DNA from 4 places in the Serratia rubidaea genome. Region 2 is predicted to be linked to each of the others. Evidence: predicted binding sites of a transcription regulator. Region 2 holds the regulator's gene; each other region holds the start of a gene.
The links. The regulator PhoB, encoded in region 2, activates phosphate uptake and scavenging genes when phosphate is short. The targets are predictions, from matches to a motif close to CTGTCATAAAACTGNCNNAT.

Region 1: a site for PhoB is predicted at 2,099-2,118, ahead of pstS (phosphate ABC transporter substrate-binding protein PstS). Genes of this name have one in related genera too.
Region 3: a site for PhoB is predicted at 2,097-2,116, ahead of serA (phosphoglycerate dehydrogenase). Genes of this name have one in related genera too.
Region 4: a site for PhoB is predicted at 1,742-1,761, ahead of glpT (glycerol-3-phosphate transporter). Genes of this name have one in related genera too.

What each region holds. Positions count from the first base shown of each region.
Region 1 is NZ_CP065640.1:1,484,988-1,489,200, forward strand. Features, by position in the region: gene glmS (glutamine--fructose-6-phosphate transaminase (isomerizing)) at 1-878, shown strand, start outside; gene I6G83_RS06900 (O-methyltransferase) at 995-1,651, shown strand; gene I6G83_RS06905 (hypothetical protein) at 1,698-2,012, opposite strand; gene pstS (phosphate ABC transporter substrate-binding protein PstS) at 2,226-3,266, shown strand; gene pstC (phosphate ABC transporter permease PstC) at 3,335-4,213, shown strand, end outside.
Region 2 is NZ_CP065640.1:2,558,137-2,562,349, reverse strand. Features, by position in the region: gene I6G83_RS11900 (PstS family phosphate ABC transporter substrate-binding protein) at 79-1,014, opposite strand; gene phoR (phosphate regulon sensor histidine kinase PhoR) at 1,031-2,347, opposite strand; gene phoB (phosphate response regulator transcription factor PhoB) at 2,372-3,061, opposite strand; gene sbcD (exonuclease subunit SbcD) at 3,316-4,213, shown strand, end outside.
Region 3 is NZ_CP065640.1:499,276-503,488, reverse strand. Features, by position in the region: gene I6G83_RS02310 (oxidative stress defense protein) at 1-218, shown strand, start outside; gene I6G83_RS02305 (LysR family transcriptional regulator ArgP) at 260-1,153, opposite strand; gene rpiA (ribose-5-phosphate isomerase RpiA) at 1,338-1,994, shown strand; gene serA (phosphoglycerate dehydrogenase) at 2,367-3,605, shown strand; gene I6G83_RS02290 (5-formyltetrahydrofolate cyclo-ligase) at 3,654-4,213, opposite strand, start outside.
Region 4 is NZ_CP065640.1:1,741,892-1,746,104, reverse strand. Features, by position in the region: gene glpA (anaerobic glycerol-3-phosphate dehydrogenase subunit A) at 1-1,551, opposite strand, end outside; gene glpT (glycerol-3-phosphate transporter) at 1,911-3,263, shown strand; gene glpQ (glycerophosphodiester phosphodiesterase) at 3,376-4,213, shown strand, end outside.

The DNA.
Region 1 (4,213 bases), 1.1 Mb from region 2:
TGGCCGGCGTACCGTGCGACGTTGAGATCGCCTCCGAATTCCGTTACCGCAAATCGGCGGTGCGTCCGGGCAGCCTGATCATCACCCTGTCGCAGTCCGGCGAAACCGCAGATACCCTGGCGGCGCTGCGTCTGTCCAAACAGCTGGGCTACCTGGCGTCGCTGGCGGTGTGCAACGTGGCCGGCTCGTCGCTGGTGCGTGAATCCGATATGGCGCTGATGACCAAGGCCGGCACCGAAATCGGCGTAGCGTCCACCAAAGCCTTCACCACCCAGTTAACCGTGCTGTTGATGCTGGTGGCGCGTCTGGGCCGCCTGAAAGGCATGGCGGAAAGCGTCGAACACGATATCGTGCACGGCCTGCAGGCGCTGCCTGCGCGCATTGAACAGATGCTGTCGCTGGATAAAAACATCGAGGCGCTGGCGGAAGGCTTCTCCGATAAGCATCATGCGCTGTTCCTCGGCCGCGGCGATCAGTATCCGATCGCCATGGAAGGGGCGCTGAAGCTGAAGGAGATCTCCTATATTCACGCCGAGGCCTACGCGGCCGGCGAGCTGAAGCACGGCCCGCTGGCGCTGATTGACGCCGATATGCCGGTGATCGTGGTGGCGCCGAACAACGAGCTGTTGGAAAAACTGAAATCCAACATCGAAGAGGTGCGCGCGCGTGGCGGCCAGCTGTACGTGTTTGCCGATCAGGACGCCGGTTTTGTCAGCAGCGAAGGGATGACCATTATCCCGCTGCCGCACGTGGAAGAGATCGTCGCGCCGATCTTCTACACCGTGCCGCTGCAACTGCTGTCTTACCACGTGGCGCTGATTAAAGGCACCGACGTGGACCAGCCGCGCAACCTGGCGAAGTCGGTAACCGTCGAGTAAAACCGTCGCTTTTTTGCTGATTAATCCGGTGCACCGTGTGAAATGGTGCACCGGATTTTTTATGGCAAAAAATCGCTGAACTATACTCAAGGCGGTGCAACGTTGAGGGGGCGGATATGCAGCATGCGTGGCAGGAGGTAGATGAATATCTGGAACGCTGTTTGGCGTGTCAGGATGATAATTTGACGCAAACCTTGGCGTTGAATGCCGAGCGTGGTCTGCCGGCGTTTGATGTCTCACCGCTGCAGGGACAGTTTCTGACGCTGATGGCGCAAATCAGCGGGGCGCGCCGGGTATTGGAAATTGGTACGCTGGGTGGTTTTAGCACGCAATATCTTGCCCGCGCGCTGCCGGAGGACGGGCGCGTGGTGACGCTGGAAAAAGAGCCGGCCAATGCGGCGGTGGCGCAGGAAAATCTTCAGCGCGCCGGCTTGCTGGATCGGGTGTCGATTGTGGTGGGCGCCGCGGCGCAGACGCTGCCGACGCTGCAGTCACAGCCGCCGTTCGATCTGACGTTTATCGACGCCGATAAACAAAATAGCCTGCTGTACCTGCAGTGGGCGATCAAGCTGAGCCGCACGGGCAGCGTAATCATCATGGATAATGTGGTGCGCGGGGGAGCTATCGTCGCGGCTCGGCGCGATGTTCATGCCGAAGGCATCCGCCAGGCGCTGGAGGCGGTGCAAAATATGCCGGCATTAAGCGGCACCGCATTTCAGACGGTTGGCGAGAAAGGCTGGGACGGTTTCGCAGTCTTGCGCGTGGAAAAGTGAACGCCGCGTAATAACAAGCCGGCCTCAGCGCCGGCTTGTTTATTCGCTAGCCTTTCACCTTATTGCTCAGTTCCTGCAACGAACGTTTCAGCTCATCGATCTGACGATCCTTATTCCTGTTTTCATCCCGCAGCTGTTTCAGCTCATTTTCATGCTCCTGCAACTTACTTTCAAATTTTTCCAAATCACTCAGGGCATAGTTGGAGGTTCTGTAAGTATTATAATTGCCTTGGAATAGAATCCGATCGCCGTATGTGGCTGAGGACCTTTCACGATCGGGCATGAGTCCTTCCGCCGCCATAACGTTGGCAGAAGCCAGCAGAGACAGGCCAAGCGCCGATAAGATAAATACGTTTTTCATTTGAGATCCTTTCATTTTAGTACTACGTGAGAGATGTCATATTCGGAACTTAGTATAATCAATGAGTTATGCTGTTTTATTATCTAGTGTCATATAACTGTCATATTTCATACATTTTACTGTCACCAAACTGTCCTATTTTCCCTCCTGCAGCAATACTTACTCTGATGAAAACGATTTGAAATCGATTTTTGATGCCCCTTAGGAGGGATTATGAAACTGATGCGTACCACCGTCGCCAGTATTGTCGCAGCGACTTTCTCCATGGCCTCTGTGTCCGCGTTCGCTGCCGCCAGCCTGACCGGTGCAGGCGCGACATTCCCCGCGCCGGTGTATGCCAAGTGGGCAGATTCCTATCAAAAAGAAACCGGCAACAAAGTTAACTATCAGGGGATCGGCTCCTCCGGCGGCGTGAAGCAGATCGTCGCCAATACCGTTGACTTTGGCGCCTCTGACGCCCCGCTGTCCGACGAAAAACTGGCGGCCGACGGCCTGTTCCAGTTCCCGACCGTGATTGGCGGCGTGGTGCTGGCGGTGAATATCCCCGGCATCAAATCCGGCGATCTGACGCTGGACGGCCAGACGCTGGGCGATATCTACCTGGGCAACATCAAAAAATGGAATGACCCGGCGATTGCCAAGCTGAACCCGGGCGTGAAGCTGCCGGAGCAGAACATCGCCGTAGTGCGCCGCGCTGACGGTTCCGGCACCTCCTTCGTCTTCACCAGCTACCTGGCGAAAGTGAATGCGAAGTGGAAAGAGAAAGTGGGCGCCGGTTCTACGGTGAACTGGCCGACCGGCCTGGGCGGTAAAGGCAACGACGGCATTGCCGCCTTCGTTCAGCGCCTGCCTGGCTCTATCGGCTACGTTGAATATGCCTACGCCAAACAGAATAACCTGGCGTACACCAAGCTGGTCTCCGCCGACGGTAAGCCGGTCAGCCCGACCGAAGACGCCTTCAGCGCCGCCGCCAAAGGCGCGGACTGGAGCAAAACCTTCGCGCAGGACCTGACTAACCAGAAAGGCGACAACGCCTGGCCGATTACCTCCACCACCTTCATCCTGGTGCATAAGGCGCAGAAAAAGCCGGAGCAGGGCACCGAAGTGCTGAAGTTCTTTGACTGGGCGTACAAGTCAGGCGGTGAGCAGGCCAAAGCGCTGGATTATGCCGTACTGCCTGAGGAAGTGATCGAGCAGGTGCGCGCCGCATGGAAAACCAACGTGAAAGACAGCGCCGGTAAAGCGCTGTACTAAACGGCCGAGGCATTTCTGTCGGGGCCCGGTTCGCCGGGCCCTCCAAGCTTTAAACAGAAGAGTAATTTATGGCTGAGTACAAGCCGACCATCAAAGCGCCGAGTAAAAACGGCGATGTCATCTTCAGTGCGCTGGTTAGGCTGGCTGCGCTGATTACCCTATTGCTGCTGGGCGGCATAATCGTTTCGCTGATTTTCGCCTCCTGGCCGAGCATCCAGAAATTCGGCTTCGCCTTCCTGTGGACCAAAGACTGGGATGCGCCGGCGGAACAGTTTGGCGCGCTGGTGCCGATTTACGGCACCATCGTCACCTCGCTGATCGCGCTGATTATCGCGGTGCCGGTCAGCTTCGGCATTGCGCTGTTCCTGACCGAGCTGGCGCCGAATTGGCTGAAGCGTCCGCTGGGCGTCGCCATTGAGCTGCTGGCGGCGATCCCGAGCATTGTCTACGGCATGTGGGGGCTGTTTGTCTTCGCCCCGCTGTTTGCCGAATACTTCCAGACGCCGGTGGGCAACGTGCTGTCCGGCATTCCGATTGTCGGCGAACTGTTTGCCGGCCCGGCCTTCGGCATCGGCATCCTGGCCGCCGGGGTGATTCTGGCGATCATGATCATCCCGTATATCGCCGCGGTTATGCGCGACGTGTTCGAGCAAACGCCGGTGATGATGAAAGAGTCGGCCTATGGCATCGGCTGCACCACCTGGGAAGTGATCTGGCGCATCGTGCTGCCGTTTACCAAAAACGGCGTGATTGGCGGCGTGATGCTGGGGCTGGGACGTGCGCTGGGGGAAACCATGGCGGTGACCTTTATTATCGGCAACACCTACCAGCTCGACAGCGCGTCGCTGTATATGCCGGGCAACAGCATTACCTCGGCGCTGGCGAATGAATTCGCCGAAGCGGAATCCGGGCTGCACACCGCGGCGCTGATGGAGCTGGGGCTGATT
Region 2 (4,213 bases):
TTTTCATGGGTGTTGAAATAAATTCATGATGACGGGCATGCCCCGGCCGCAGTACCCGGCGTACGGCGGCGGAGGCGGCTACTTCAGCCCCAATTCAAGGCGGGTTTTACGCAGGGTTTCCGGCGACAGCGGCAGATAACCGTCCTGATTCACCAGCGCCTGCCCCTGCGCGGACAGCACCCGGTCAAGAAACGCCGCCGTCAGCGGCTCCAGCGGCCGCTGCGGCGCTTTGTTGATGTAGATATACAGATAGCGCGCCAGCGGATAGCTGCCGTTGCGCACGTTGGCGACGCTGGGCGGCACGTAGCGATCGCCCCGCTCCGCCAGCGGCAACAGTCGGACGCCGCTGGCGCGAAAACCGATGCTGGCGTAGCCGATGCTGTTCAGCGACCCGGACACCGCCTGCACCACCGACGCCGAGCCGGGCAGCTCGTTCACCCGCGCCATAAAGTCGCCGCCGCACAGCGCGCGCAGTTTGAAATAGCCGTAGGTGCCGGAAGCCGAGTTGCGGCCAAAGCGCTGAATGCTGCGCTGCGCCCAGGCGCCCGGCAGCGCCAGCTGGCCCCAGTTGTCCAGCGCCGCAGCGGCGCCGCAGCGGCGAGTGGCGGAGAAAATCTGATCCAGTTGGCCAAGGTTCAGCCCCGGCAGCGGGTTGTCCTGATGCACCAGCACCACCAGCGCATCCACCGCCACCGGCACCGCCAGCGGCGCATAGCCGTAGCGCTGCTCAAACGCCGCCAGCTCCGCCGCCTTCATCGGCCGGCTCATCGGCCCCAGCTGCGCGGCGCCGGCGGCCAGCGCCGTCGGCGCGGTCGATGAACCGGCGGCCTGCATCTGCAGGTTGATATTCGGGTAGTGCTGGCTGAAATCCTGCGCCCACAGCGACATCAGGTTCGCCAGCGTGTCGGAACCGACGCTGGAAAGATTGCCGGACAGCATGCCGTCCGGCTGCGCCCGCAGGCCGAAGCTGCACAGTAACAGCAGGCAGAGCCCTATCCCTCGGGTCAGTCGCATAGCGGTGCCTCACACATTAATTGTTCAGCGCATTCTCTGACAAAGCGCCCGGTACAATCAACCGGTTAGGCAGGGTAAAGATAAAGCGGGTGCCGCTGCCCGGCTCGCTGAGCACCTCCAGGCGCGCATCGTGATGGCTGAGGGCGTGCTTGACGATCGCCAGCCCCAGCCCGCTGCCGCCGGTCTGCCGCGAACGCGCCTTGTCCACGCGGTAAAAGCGCTCGGTCAGGCGCGGCAGGTGCTCGGCGGCGATGCCCGGCCCGTTGTCGCTGACCTGGAACTGCGCCCCCTGCGGCGTCCGCTGCCAGCTTACCTCGATATACGTGCCTGCCGGCGTGTGATTCACCGCGTTATACACCAGGTTGGACACCGCGCTGCGCAGCTGGTCATCGTTGCCGTAGACCTTCAGCGCCTCGTTAACGCGGAAACGAATCTCATGCCGGCCGCCGCTGAGCGACTGCGCCTCACGCTGCAGCACTCGCAGCATCAGGGGCACGTCCACCGTCTCATTCATCTCGACAATCGGCGCCGCCTCGATGCGCGACAGCGTCAGCAGCTGCTTCACCAGCCCGTCCATGCGCCGGGTTTGCTCCTGCATGGTGGCCAGCGCCTTGCCGCGCAGCGAACCGTCCGGCTCGTCGTCGCCCATCATTTCCAGATAGCCCTGCAGCACGGTCAGCGGCGTGCGCAGCTCGTGGCTGACGTTGGCGAAGAAGTTGCGCCGCGCCCCTTCCAGCTGGCGCATCTGCGTCACGTCGCGCGCCACCATCAGCAGCTGCCCTTCCGAATACGGCATTACGCGGAATTCCACGTAGTGCTCATTATTCAGCTGCAGCGTCAGGGGTTTATCAAAGGACTGCTGTTGCAGATAGTGGCTGAATTCCGGGTAGCGCAGCAGGTTGAGAATATGCTGGCCGTTATCCTCCGGCCAGCGAAAGCCGAGCAGATGCTGCGCCAGCCCGTTGCACCAGAAAATATTGCCCTCTTCGGTGGTCATCACCACCGCATCCGGCAGCGATTCGGCACCGCTGCGAAAGCGTTTGATCAACAGCGCCAGTTCGCGCCGCCGCCGGCGGTTGCGCTGCTGCATCTGGTACAGGCCGTAAAACAGCGGCTCCCAGCTCCAGCGGCCCGGCGGCGGCGTCATGCTGCGGTCGACCCACAGCCAGTGGGACAGCTTCAGCTGGTTGTAGAAGTTCCAGCCCAGCGCCGCCAGCACGGCGATCAGCAGTAACCAGGGGAGATAGCCGAAAATCAGCCCCAACAGCAGGGCAGGCAGGCAAAAAAGGGCCAGCTCAAGAGCCAGCCTTTTCCAGGAAAGGCGTTCTAGCACGGCATGCTCTCCGACGCGGCGCGGTTAATAGCGCGTTGAAAAGCGGTAACCTGTGCCGCGAACGGTTTGAACCATTTTGTCATGACCACTGCTCTCCAACGCCTTGCGCAGCCGGCGGATATGCACATCAACGGTGCGGTCTTCCACATAAACGTTAGTGCCCCAGACGTGATTAAGCAACTGTTCGCGGCTGTAAACGCGCTCCGGGTGGGTCATAAAGAAATGCAGCAGTTTGAATTCGGTGGGCCCCATATCCAGCGGCTGTTCATTGGCCATCACCCGGTGCGATGACGGGTCGAGACTCAGCCCCTGCATCTCGATCACCTCTTCCACCGCCATCGGTGAAATACGGCGCATCACCGCCTTGATGCGCGCCACCAGCTCCTTCGGTGAGAACGGTTTGGTGATGTAATCGTCGGCGCCGACTTCCAGGCCGCGCACCCGGTCTTCCTCTTCGCCGCGCGCCGTCAGCATCATCACCGGAATGTCGCGGGTCAGCGCTTCGCGCTTCATATGTTTGATAAATTGAATGCCGGAACCGCCGGGTAACATCCAGTCCAGCAACACTAAATCGGGGAACGGCTCAGACAGGCGCGTTACGGCACTGTCATAATCTTCGGCTTCCAACGGTTGGTAACCATTCTGTTCCAACACAAAGCACACCATCTCGCGAATCGGCGCTTCGTCTTCCACCACCAGTATGCGTCTTGCCATCGTCAATCCTGCCAATGTGTTAGCGTTCACAATTTGTTTGCGGGCGCCATTATGCGTCAGTTTTGTGACAGATTTATGAAATTAACCACTCAGTAACATTCACAATATAAATGATTCTTACCATGGCGGGCGCGTAACCGCCGGAATAGATAGAAATAGCATATTTTTACCCGCCAACCCGTATAATCATCGTCAACGTTTTACCGCCGCCGCGTTTCGCCCCGGCCAAACGGCGGCCTATTCCCGGGAGAGTCATGCGCCTGATACACACCTCTGACTGGCATTTGGGTCAGTACTTTTTCACCAAAAGCCGCGCCGCCGAGCATCAGGCATTTCTGCGCTGGCTGATTGCGCAGATCGAACAGCACCAGGTGGACGCGTTGATCGTCGCCGGCGACCTGTTTGATACCGGTTCGCCGCCGAGCTACGCGCGCGAACTGTACAACCGCTTTGTGGTGGAACTGCAGCAGACCGGCTGCCAGCTGGTGGTGCTGGGCGGCAACCACGACTCCGTGGCGACGCTGAATGAATCCCGCGAGCTGCTCTCCTGTCTGAATACCACCGTGATCGCCAACGCGCAGCCCGACGCCGGGCAGCAGATCGTGACGCTTAATCGACGCGACGGCCAGCCCGGCGCGCTGCTGTGCGCCATCCCGTTCCTGCGTCCGCGCGATTTGCTGACCAGCCGCGCCGGCGAATCCGGCACGCAGAAGCAGCAGGCGCTGCAGGAAGCCATCGCCGACCATTATCAGGCGCTGTATCAGGCGGCCTGCGCGCAGCGCGAGGCGCTCGGCCTGACGCTGCCGATCGTCGCCACCGGCCACCTGACCACCGTCGGCGTCACCACCTCGGATTCGGTGCGCGATATCTATATCGGCACGCTGGACGCCTTCCCGGCGCAGGCCTTTCCGCCGGCGGACTATATCGCCCTGGGGCATATCCACCGGGCGCAGCAGGTGGCCAAAAGCGAGCATATCCGCTACAGCGGCTCGCCGATCCCGCTCAGCTTTGACGAGCTGGGCAACGCCAAAAGCGTGTTTATGGTCGACTTCGCCGACGGCGGGCTGCAGCAGGTCACCCCGCTGCCCGTCCCGCTCTTCCAGCCGATGCAGCTGATCAAGGGCGATCTGGCGCAGATCGAACGGCAGCTGC
Region 3 (4,213 bases), 2.1 Mb from region 2:
CGGCGTCGCTGGCCCAGGGCTTTAAGGCCAAGCTGGGGCCGGTGTACAGCATCCGCTACCACGTCGCCAACTATCAGCCGATGCCGGTTGCCCGGATGTATAAGGCCGCCAGCGCCGCGCCGGAAACCAGCGCCGCGCAGACCTATGAGCAGCAGAGCATCCATTTTGACGATCAGGTTGACGTGGTGTTTGAACTGCAGCGCGGCGGCGCGCAGTAAGCCGCAGACAGTACAGCAGGGCGCCGGTAACGGCGCCTTTTTTAATCCTGGCGCAGCACCTGGCGGCCGTGCTCCAGCAGGGCGTCGGTCACTTTGCGCATCATGCGGCTTTCCGGCGCGAAGCGGTGCCAGAACAGCATCCGGCGCTGGAACAGCCCCGGGGTCAAATCGATCAGTTCGCCGGACGCCAGCTCCTTCTCGATCTGCAGGTGCGGGATCATACAACAGGTGGTGCCCTGACGCGCCAGCTGCACAAAGGCCTCCGACGAGTTAACGATATGGCAGGGCACGCTGCCCGGCGAGAGATCGAAGTTTTGCTGCAGGAAGGCCTGATGCATGTCGTCCAGATGATCGAAGGCGACGGCCGGCGCTTTCAGCAGCGCCGAGCGGGTGACGCCGTTCGGGAAGTAGCGCTCGGCAAAATCCGGCGAGGCGACGAACAGATAGTCCAGCGCGCCCAGTTGATCGACCAGACAGCTGGGCAGCGGCTGCGGCTGAATACTGACCGCGCCGACCACTTCGCCGCGGCGCAGGCGCTCCTGGGTGCGGGTTTCATCTTCCACCTGCAGGTTCAGACGGATCGGCGAGTCGGCCAGCACCGGTTTTAACGCCGGCAGCAGCCAGGTCGCCAGACTGTCGGCGTTGACCGCCAGCGACAGCAGCAGCGGCGTATCGACGCCGGTATCGTTGCCCAGCCACTCCTCTTCCAGCAGTTCCACCTGGTGCAGCAGCGCCAGCAGTTTCTGCCCCTGCTCGGTGGGGCGCGGCGGCACGGTGCGGACCAACAGCGGCTGGCCAAACAGGTTTTCCAGCTGTTTGATGCGTTGAGATACCGCCGATTGGGTGATGCAAAGTTTTTGTGCCGCGCGTTCGAAGCCGCGTTCACGGATCACCGCGTCCAGCGCTTGTAGCGTTCTGTAGTCTGGGCGTTTCATCGGAGAGATATCCCTTAATGTTAATGGTTTCTGGCACTATACCTTAAATAGCGCCGCTTGCATCACCGAGCAGGCGTGACGTCAGGCGTGCACGGGCCACAATTTGCGATCCATACCTGCATGCAGCGGAGCGATTTACCCTATAATACGCATACGTTTTCGTATATAGGCAATGGAAAATAGCATGACGCAGGATGAACTGAAAAAAGCGGTAGGCTGGGCGGCGCTGGAATACGTGAAGCCGGGCACCATCGTCGGCGTGGGCACCGGGTCGACCGCCGCTCACTTTATTGACGCGCTGGGGTCTATCAAGGATCAAATTGAGGGTGCGGTGTCCAGCTCCGACGCCTCCACCGCCAAGCTGAAAAGCCTCGGCATTCACGTATTCGACAGCAACGAAGTGGATTCGCTGGATATCTACGTCGACGGCGCGGACGAAATTAACGGCCATATGCAGATGATCAAGGGCGGCGGCGCAGCGCTGACGCGGGAAAAAATCATCGCCGCCATCGCCCGCAAGTTTATCTGCATTGTGGATGCCTCCAAGCAGGTGGACGTGCTGGGCAAGTTTCCGCTGCCGGTCGAAGTGATCCCGATGGCGCGCTCCTACGTGGCGCGCGAGCTGGTGAAATTGGGCGGCCTGCCGGAGTATCGTCAGAACGTGGTCACCGACAACGGCAACGTGATCCTCGACGTGCACAACCTGAGCATCACCGATGCGGTGGCGTTGGAGAACAAAATTAACGGCATCGCCGGCGTGGTTACCGTCGGGCTGTTCGCCAACCGCGGCGCCGATGTGGCGCTGGTCGGCACCGCAGACGGCGTCAAAGTGGTCGAATAACCTGCGGCCGCAGATGCGGGCTGCGTCGTCCGGCGCGGCCCGTTGCCGGCATAATTCTCAGCAGAAAACATCTTTTCTTTAATTCGCCAAATTTGGTGACATATATCACATTTTTGTCATAACCTCGGCTAAGCTGCTGCCAAATTCTGCCTGCATGGCATTTTCAACCAGAATCCGCTGCCTGAACTGCCCCTTGCGCCACGGGCTGAGCAATCGTTTGTATTGCCGCCCGCGTTATTTTTGCTATGTTGGTGGTCGAGCTGTTTTATCTCTTCCCGTCATCCGGCTGCCGGCAAGGTGAAAACCCTGCGGGGCGCCCGCGAGCGGAAGAGGGGACAGCCGCTTCTGAAGTCTGAACATAGGGTCGGGTAAATGGCAAAAGTATCATTGGAGAAAGACAGGATTAAATTCCTGTTAGTGGAAGGGGTTCATCAAAGCACGGTGGATAATCTGCGCGCTGCCGGTTATACCAACATTGAATATCACAAAGGTGCGTTAGACACCGAGTCACTCAAGGCATCGATCCGCGATGCGCATTTCATCGGTATCCGATCGCGCACGCATCTGAGCGAAGAAATCTTCGCCGCGGCCGAGAAACTGGTGGCGGTAGGCTGCTTCTGCATCGGCACCAACCAGGTGGATTTGAAAGCGGCGACCAAACGCGGCATCCCGGTGTTTAACGCACCTTTCTCCAATACCCGATCCGTCGCCGAAATGGTGCTGGGCGAGCTGCTGCTGATGCTGCGCGGCGTCCCGTCGGCCAACGCCAAGGCGCACCGCGGCGTGTGGAACAAACTGGCCGTAGGCTCGTACGAGGCGCGCGGCAAGAAACTGGGCATTATCGGCTACGGCCATATCGGCACCCAGCTGGGCATTCTGGCCGAAGGGCTGGGGATGAAGGTGTTCTTCTACGATATTGAGAACAAACTGCCGCTGGGTAACGCGCAGCAGGTGCGTCATCTGTCCGACCTGCTGAATATGAGCGACGTCGTTACCCTGCACGTGCCGGAAACGCCATCGACCAAGAACATGATGGGCAAGGACGAGATGGCGCTGATGAAGCCAGGCTCGATCCTGATCAACGCCTCCCGCGGCACCGTCGTCGATATTCCGGCGCTGTGCGAAGCCCTGTCCAGCAAGCACCTGGCGGGCGCGGCGATCGACGTGTTCCCGGAAGAGCCGGCGACCAACAGCGATCCGTTCAATTCGCCGCTGTGCGAGTTTGACAATGTGATCCTGACGCCGCACATCGGCGGCTCCACGCAGGAAGCGCAGGAAAATATCGGCGATGAAGTGGCCGGTAAACTGGCGAAGTATTCCGATAACGGCTCTACGCTGTCAGCGGTTAACTTCCCGGAAGTGTCGCTGCCGGCGCACAGCCCGAACGCCAGCCGCCTGCTGCATATCCATGAAAACCGCCCCGGCGTGCTGACCCAGATTAACCAGATCTTTGCCGAAGAGGGCGTTAACATCGCCGCGCAGTATCTGCAGACCGGCCCGGAAATTGGTTATGTGGTGATTGATATCGAAGCGGAAACCGAACGCGCCGACGCAGCGCTGCAGCGGATGAAGGCCATTGCCGGCACCATTCGCGCCCGCCTGCTGTTCTGATTCGCGTTTCAGCGCTGATAAAAAGGCCGGGCTTGTCCCGGCCTTTTGCTATTGGGCGATTTGCCAGGCCCAGACTTTGGACGGGGTGACGATCTCCGGCAGCGGGATATCCCAGTGTTCGCTCGGGATGCTCTCCACCTGCTGACAGTCGTGCGCCAGTCCGATCGGATAGGGGCCGCCGTGCTGCCACTGCTGCAGCGTGCGGTCATAGAAGCCGCCGCCCATACCCAGGCGCTGCCCCTGAGCGTCGAACGCCACCAACGGCGCCAGAATGACCGCCAGCTGCGAGGTTGGCAGCACGTTACGCACGTCCAGTTCAGGCTCGAGAATATTAAAGCGGTTGGGGCGCAGCACGCTGCCGGCATGATAGTGCAAGAACAGCAGATTCCCCGGGCTGAACGGGTGCAGCACCGGCAGATAAAGCCGCTTGCCCATGCGCCACAGGCGCTCGATCAGCGGGCGGGTATCCAGCTCGCCGTCAAAAGAGAGAAACGCCGCGACGCTGTCGGCGGCAACAATGCGCGGATGGGCGGCGATGCGCTCGGCAGTCTGCTCGGCGAAAAGCTGCTGTTGCTGGGCGGAAAGCGCACGGCGTCGCTGACGGATTT
Region 4 (4,213 bases), 820 kb from region 2:
ATCGCCCCAGGCGATGGGCCGCACGCCCTTCCAGCGTTCGTTCAGGAAGTGGGAGAGCTGGGCGATGGACTGCTGCGGCGTCGTGACGTTAAAGCGGGACAGCAGGCCGGCGGCGCGACAGGCGCACAGCTCACCCTGACAGGTGCCCATCCCCACGCGGGTGCGGCGGCGTAAATCCACCAGGTTATTCACCGTCAGCGACTCCACCGCGTAGCGCACCTCACCGGCGGTTACCGCTTCGCATTCACACACCAGGCTGGTATCAAGACGGTTTTCGGCCGGCACCAGAGCGGCGCGGTCGCCGTGACGATACACCGCCGAACCGCGGATGCTGGCCGGCAGCGACACCACGCGGCGCACGGTCTCCTCCGCCGACTGGCGCGAGCCGGGCAGCGCCTGTTCGGCGGTGGTGCAGCGGGCGCTGACGCCGAGTTTTTCGCACACCAGATCGGTGGCCCACTCCGCCATCAGCCGGTAGGTCATCAGTTTGCCGCCGGTGATGGTGATAAAGCCTTCCAGGCCGTCGCGCTGCGCGTGATCGAGCAGCACGATGCCGCGGCTGACGTTGCGCCCGGACGGGTCGTCGTCGCTGGCCACCAGCGGCCGCACGCCGGCGTAGGCGCGCAGAATGCGGGTTTGCGCCATCGCGGGCGCCAGCAGCGCCCCTTCGCGCATCAGCGTATCCACTTCCTGCGGCGTCACCAGCATGTTGTCGATCTGGTCGTAATCAATGTGCGTCGAGGTGGTGCCGATCAGCGAGATGGTATCGCCCGGCACCAGAATGTCGGCGTCCGCCGGTTTGCGGCAGCGGTTGATCACCATGTTATTGATGCGGTGGCCGAGGATCAGCAGCGCCCCCTTTGCCGGGAACATGCGCACGCGCAGATCGGCGTATTCGGCGATCTGCTGGCCCCAGATGCCGGCGGCGTTGACCACCACCTCAGCGCGAATTTCATACTGCCGCCGCTGCTGATGGTCGTAAACGCGCACGCCGCGCACGCGATCGCCCACGCGCAGCAGCCCCACCACCTGATGGTAGGTCAGGATCTGCGCGCCCTGTTCGCGCGCATCCAGCATGTTGGCCGCGGTCAGCCGGAAGGGATCCACCGTGCCGTCCGGCACCCGCACTGCGCCGATCAGCGCCGGGTTGGCCGCCGGCTCCAGGCTTAGCGCCAGCTGCGGGTCGATCGCCTGGGCGTCAATGCCGGCCTGCTGACAGGCCTGAATAAACTGCTGCTGATACGCCAGCGAATCCTGCGGCAGCGTAATGAACAGGCCATCGCTGCGTTCAATGCAGTGATGCGCAATACGCTTCAGGATACGGTTTTCTTCAATGCATTCGCGGGCGGACTCGCCGTCGGTCACCGCATAGCGCGCGCCGCTGTGCAGCAGGCCGTGGTTGCGCCCGGTGGCGCCGGTGGCGATATCGTGACGTTCCAGCAGCAGGCAGCGTATGCCGCGGCGCGCGCAGTCGCGGGCAATACCGGCGCCGGTCGCGCCGCCGCCTATAATGATGACATCCGTTTCAGTTACCGGTGCAGCGTGGCTCATTTCCACCCCCAATGACGCTGATGATGGGGCTATTGATCCACAGTTCGTGCGGGCTTTGTTTGATAAGGAACAATAACGAACATAAAACGAAAGAGAAATGTCCATAAAAGTCCACTTATGTGATCGCTATCACGACTTTTTTGCTTTTCTCTATTTCATAACGTTAACGAATCGCTCAAAATTCGCCGTTGTTTTATAAAAGTGTAACAAATGCGCCATCCATCACAGAGCCAACCAGGGGTTTTGTCTAGCATGGCGCTCGTTATAGAACAAAAAGCAACACCCAAACATCCGCTCAAACACGACTCAGAACGCCTGCTCTGAGCGTGTCATAACTGATAAAGCCATCGGAGGCGCTCATGTTGAGTATTTTTAAGCCAGCCGCACACATTGCTCGTGTGCCGGTCGACAAGGTAGATCCGCTCTATCGCCGACTGCGCTGGCAAATTTTTATGGGAATTTTCTTCGGCTACGCCGCGTACTATCTGGTGCGTAAGAACTTCACCCTGGCGATGCCTTATCTGATCGAAGAAGGCTTCAGCCGCGGCGATCTGGGCTTCGCCCTGTCAGGGATCTCCATCGCTTACGGTTTTTCCAAATTTATCATGGGCTCGGTGTCCGACCGCTCTAACCCGCGCGTCTTCCTGCCCGCCGGTCTGATCCTGGCCGCCTGCGTCATGCTGTTTATGGGCTTCGTTCCGTGGGCCACCTCCAGCATCGCCGTGATGTTCGTGCTGCTGTTCCTGTGCGGCTGGTTCCAGGGCATGGGCTGGCCGCCGTGCGGCCGCACCATGGTGCACTGGTGGTCGCAGAAAGAACGCGGCCAGATCGTCTCCGTCTGGAACTGCGCCCACAACGTCGGCGGCGGTCTGCCGCCGCTGCTGTTCCTGCTCGGCATGGCCTGGTTCAACGACTGGCACGCCGCGCTGTATATGCCGGCCTTCGGCGCCATTCTGGTGGCCCTGATCGCCTTCGGCCTGATGCGCGATACGCCGCAGTCCTGCGGCCTGCCGCCGGTGGAAGAGTATAAAAACGACTACCCGGACGATTACAGCGAGAAAGCGGAAGAAGAGCTGACCGCCAAGCAGATCTTTATGCAGTACATCCTGCCGAACAAGCTGCTGTGGTATATCGCGGTCGCCAACGTGTTCGTTTACCTGCTGCGCTACGGCATTCTGGACTGGTCGCCGACCTACCTGAAAGAGGTGAAGCACTTCGCGCTGGATAAGTCCTCCTGGGCCTACTTCCTGTACGAATATGCCGGTATTCCGGGCACCCTGCTGTGCGGTTGGATGTCGGATAAAGTGTTTAAAGGCAACCGCGGCGCCACCGGCGTCTTCTTTATGACGCTGGTGACCATCGCCACCATCGTCTTCTGGATGAACCCGGCGGGCAACCCGACGATCGACATGATCTGTATGCTGGTTATCGGCTTCCTGATTTACGGCCCGGTGATGCTGATCGGCCTGCACGCGCTGGAACTGGCGCCGAAGAAAGCCGCAGGCACCGCCGCCGGCTTCACCGGCCTGTTCGGTTACCTGGGCGGCTCGGTCGCCGCCAGCGCCATCGTCGGCTACACCGTGGACTTCTTCGGTTGGGACGGCGGCTTTATGGTGATGATCGGCGGCAGCATCGCCGCAGTCATCCTGCTGCTGCTGACCATGCTGAACGAGAAGAAACATCACGCAGAAGTTGCGGCCAAACGCGACTAATCGTCACGAAAATCATGCACTATCCTAAAAGGCCGCCGCACCGCGGCCTTTTTATTCCCACTCACTGGCAACGATGCCGCCCACGGCTACCCTGCCACTTAAGGAGAAGACTATGCGGACTCACGTTAAAGCCCTGCTGTCAGGGATTATTCTGGCGACAACCATGAGCAGCGCCGCCTTTGCCGCCGACAAGGTGGTGATCGCCCACCGCGGCGCCAGCGGCTACCTGCCGGAGCACACGCTGCCGGCCAAGGCCATGGCCTACGCACAGGGTGCAGATTTCCTCGAGCAGGACCTGGTGATGACTAAGGATGACGAACTGGTGGTGCTGCACGATCACTACCTGGACCGCGTGACCGACGTCGCCAAACGCTTCCCGGACCGCGCGCGCAAAGACGGGCGCTACTACGCCATCGACTTTACCCTGGCCGAAATCAAATCGCTGAAGTTCACCGAAGGCTTTGATATCAAAGACGGCAAGCAGGTGCAGAGCTACCCGGGCCGCTTCCCGATGGGTAAATCCGACTTCCGCGTCCACACCTTCCAGGAAGAGATTGAATTCGTGCAGGGCCTGAACCACTCAACCGGCAAGAACATCGGCATCTATCCGGAAATCAAGGCGCCGTGGTTCCACCAGCAGGAAGGGAAAGACATCTCCAGCAAAGTGCTGGCGGTGCTGAAGCAGTACGGCTACACCGGTAAGAACGATAACGTCTACCTGCAGTGCTTCGACGCCAACGAGCTGAAACGCATCAAAACCGAGCTGGAGCCGAAGCTGGGCATGGATCTGAAGCTGGTGCAGCTGATCGCCTATAACGACTGGAATGAAACCTACGAGCAGAACGCCGACGGCAAGTGGGTCAACTACGACTATGACTGGATGTTCAAGCCGGGCGCGATGAAGCAGATCGCCCAGTATGCCGACGGCATCGGGCCTGACTACCACATGC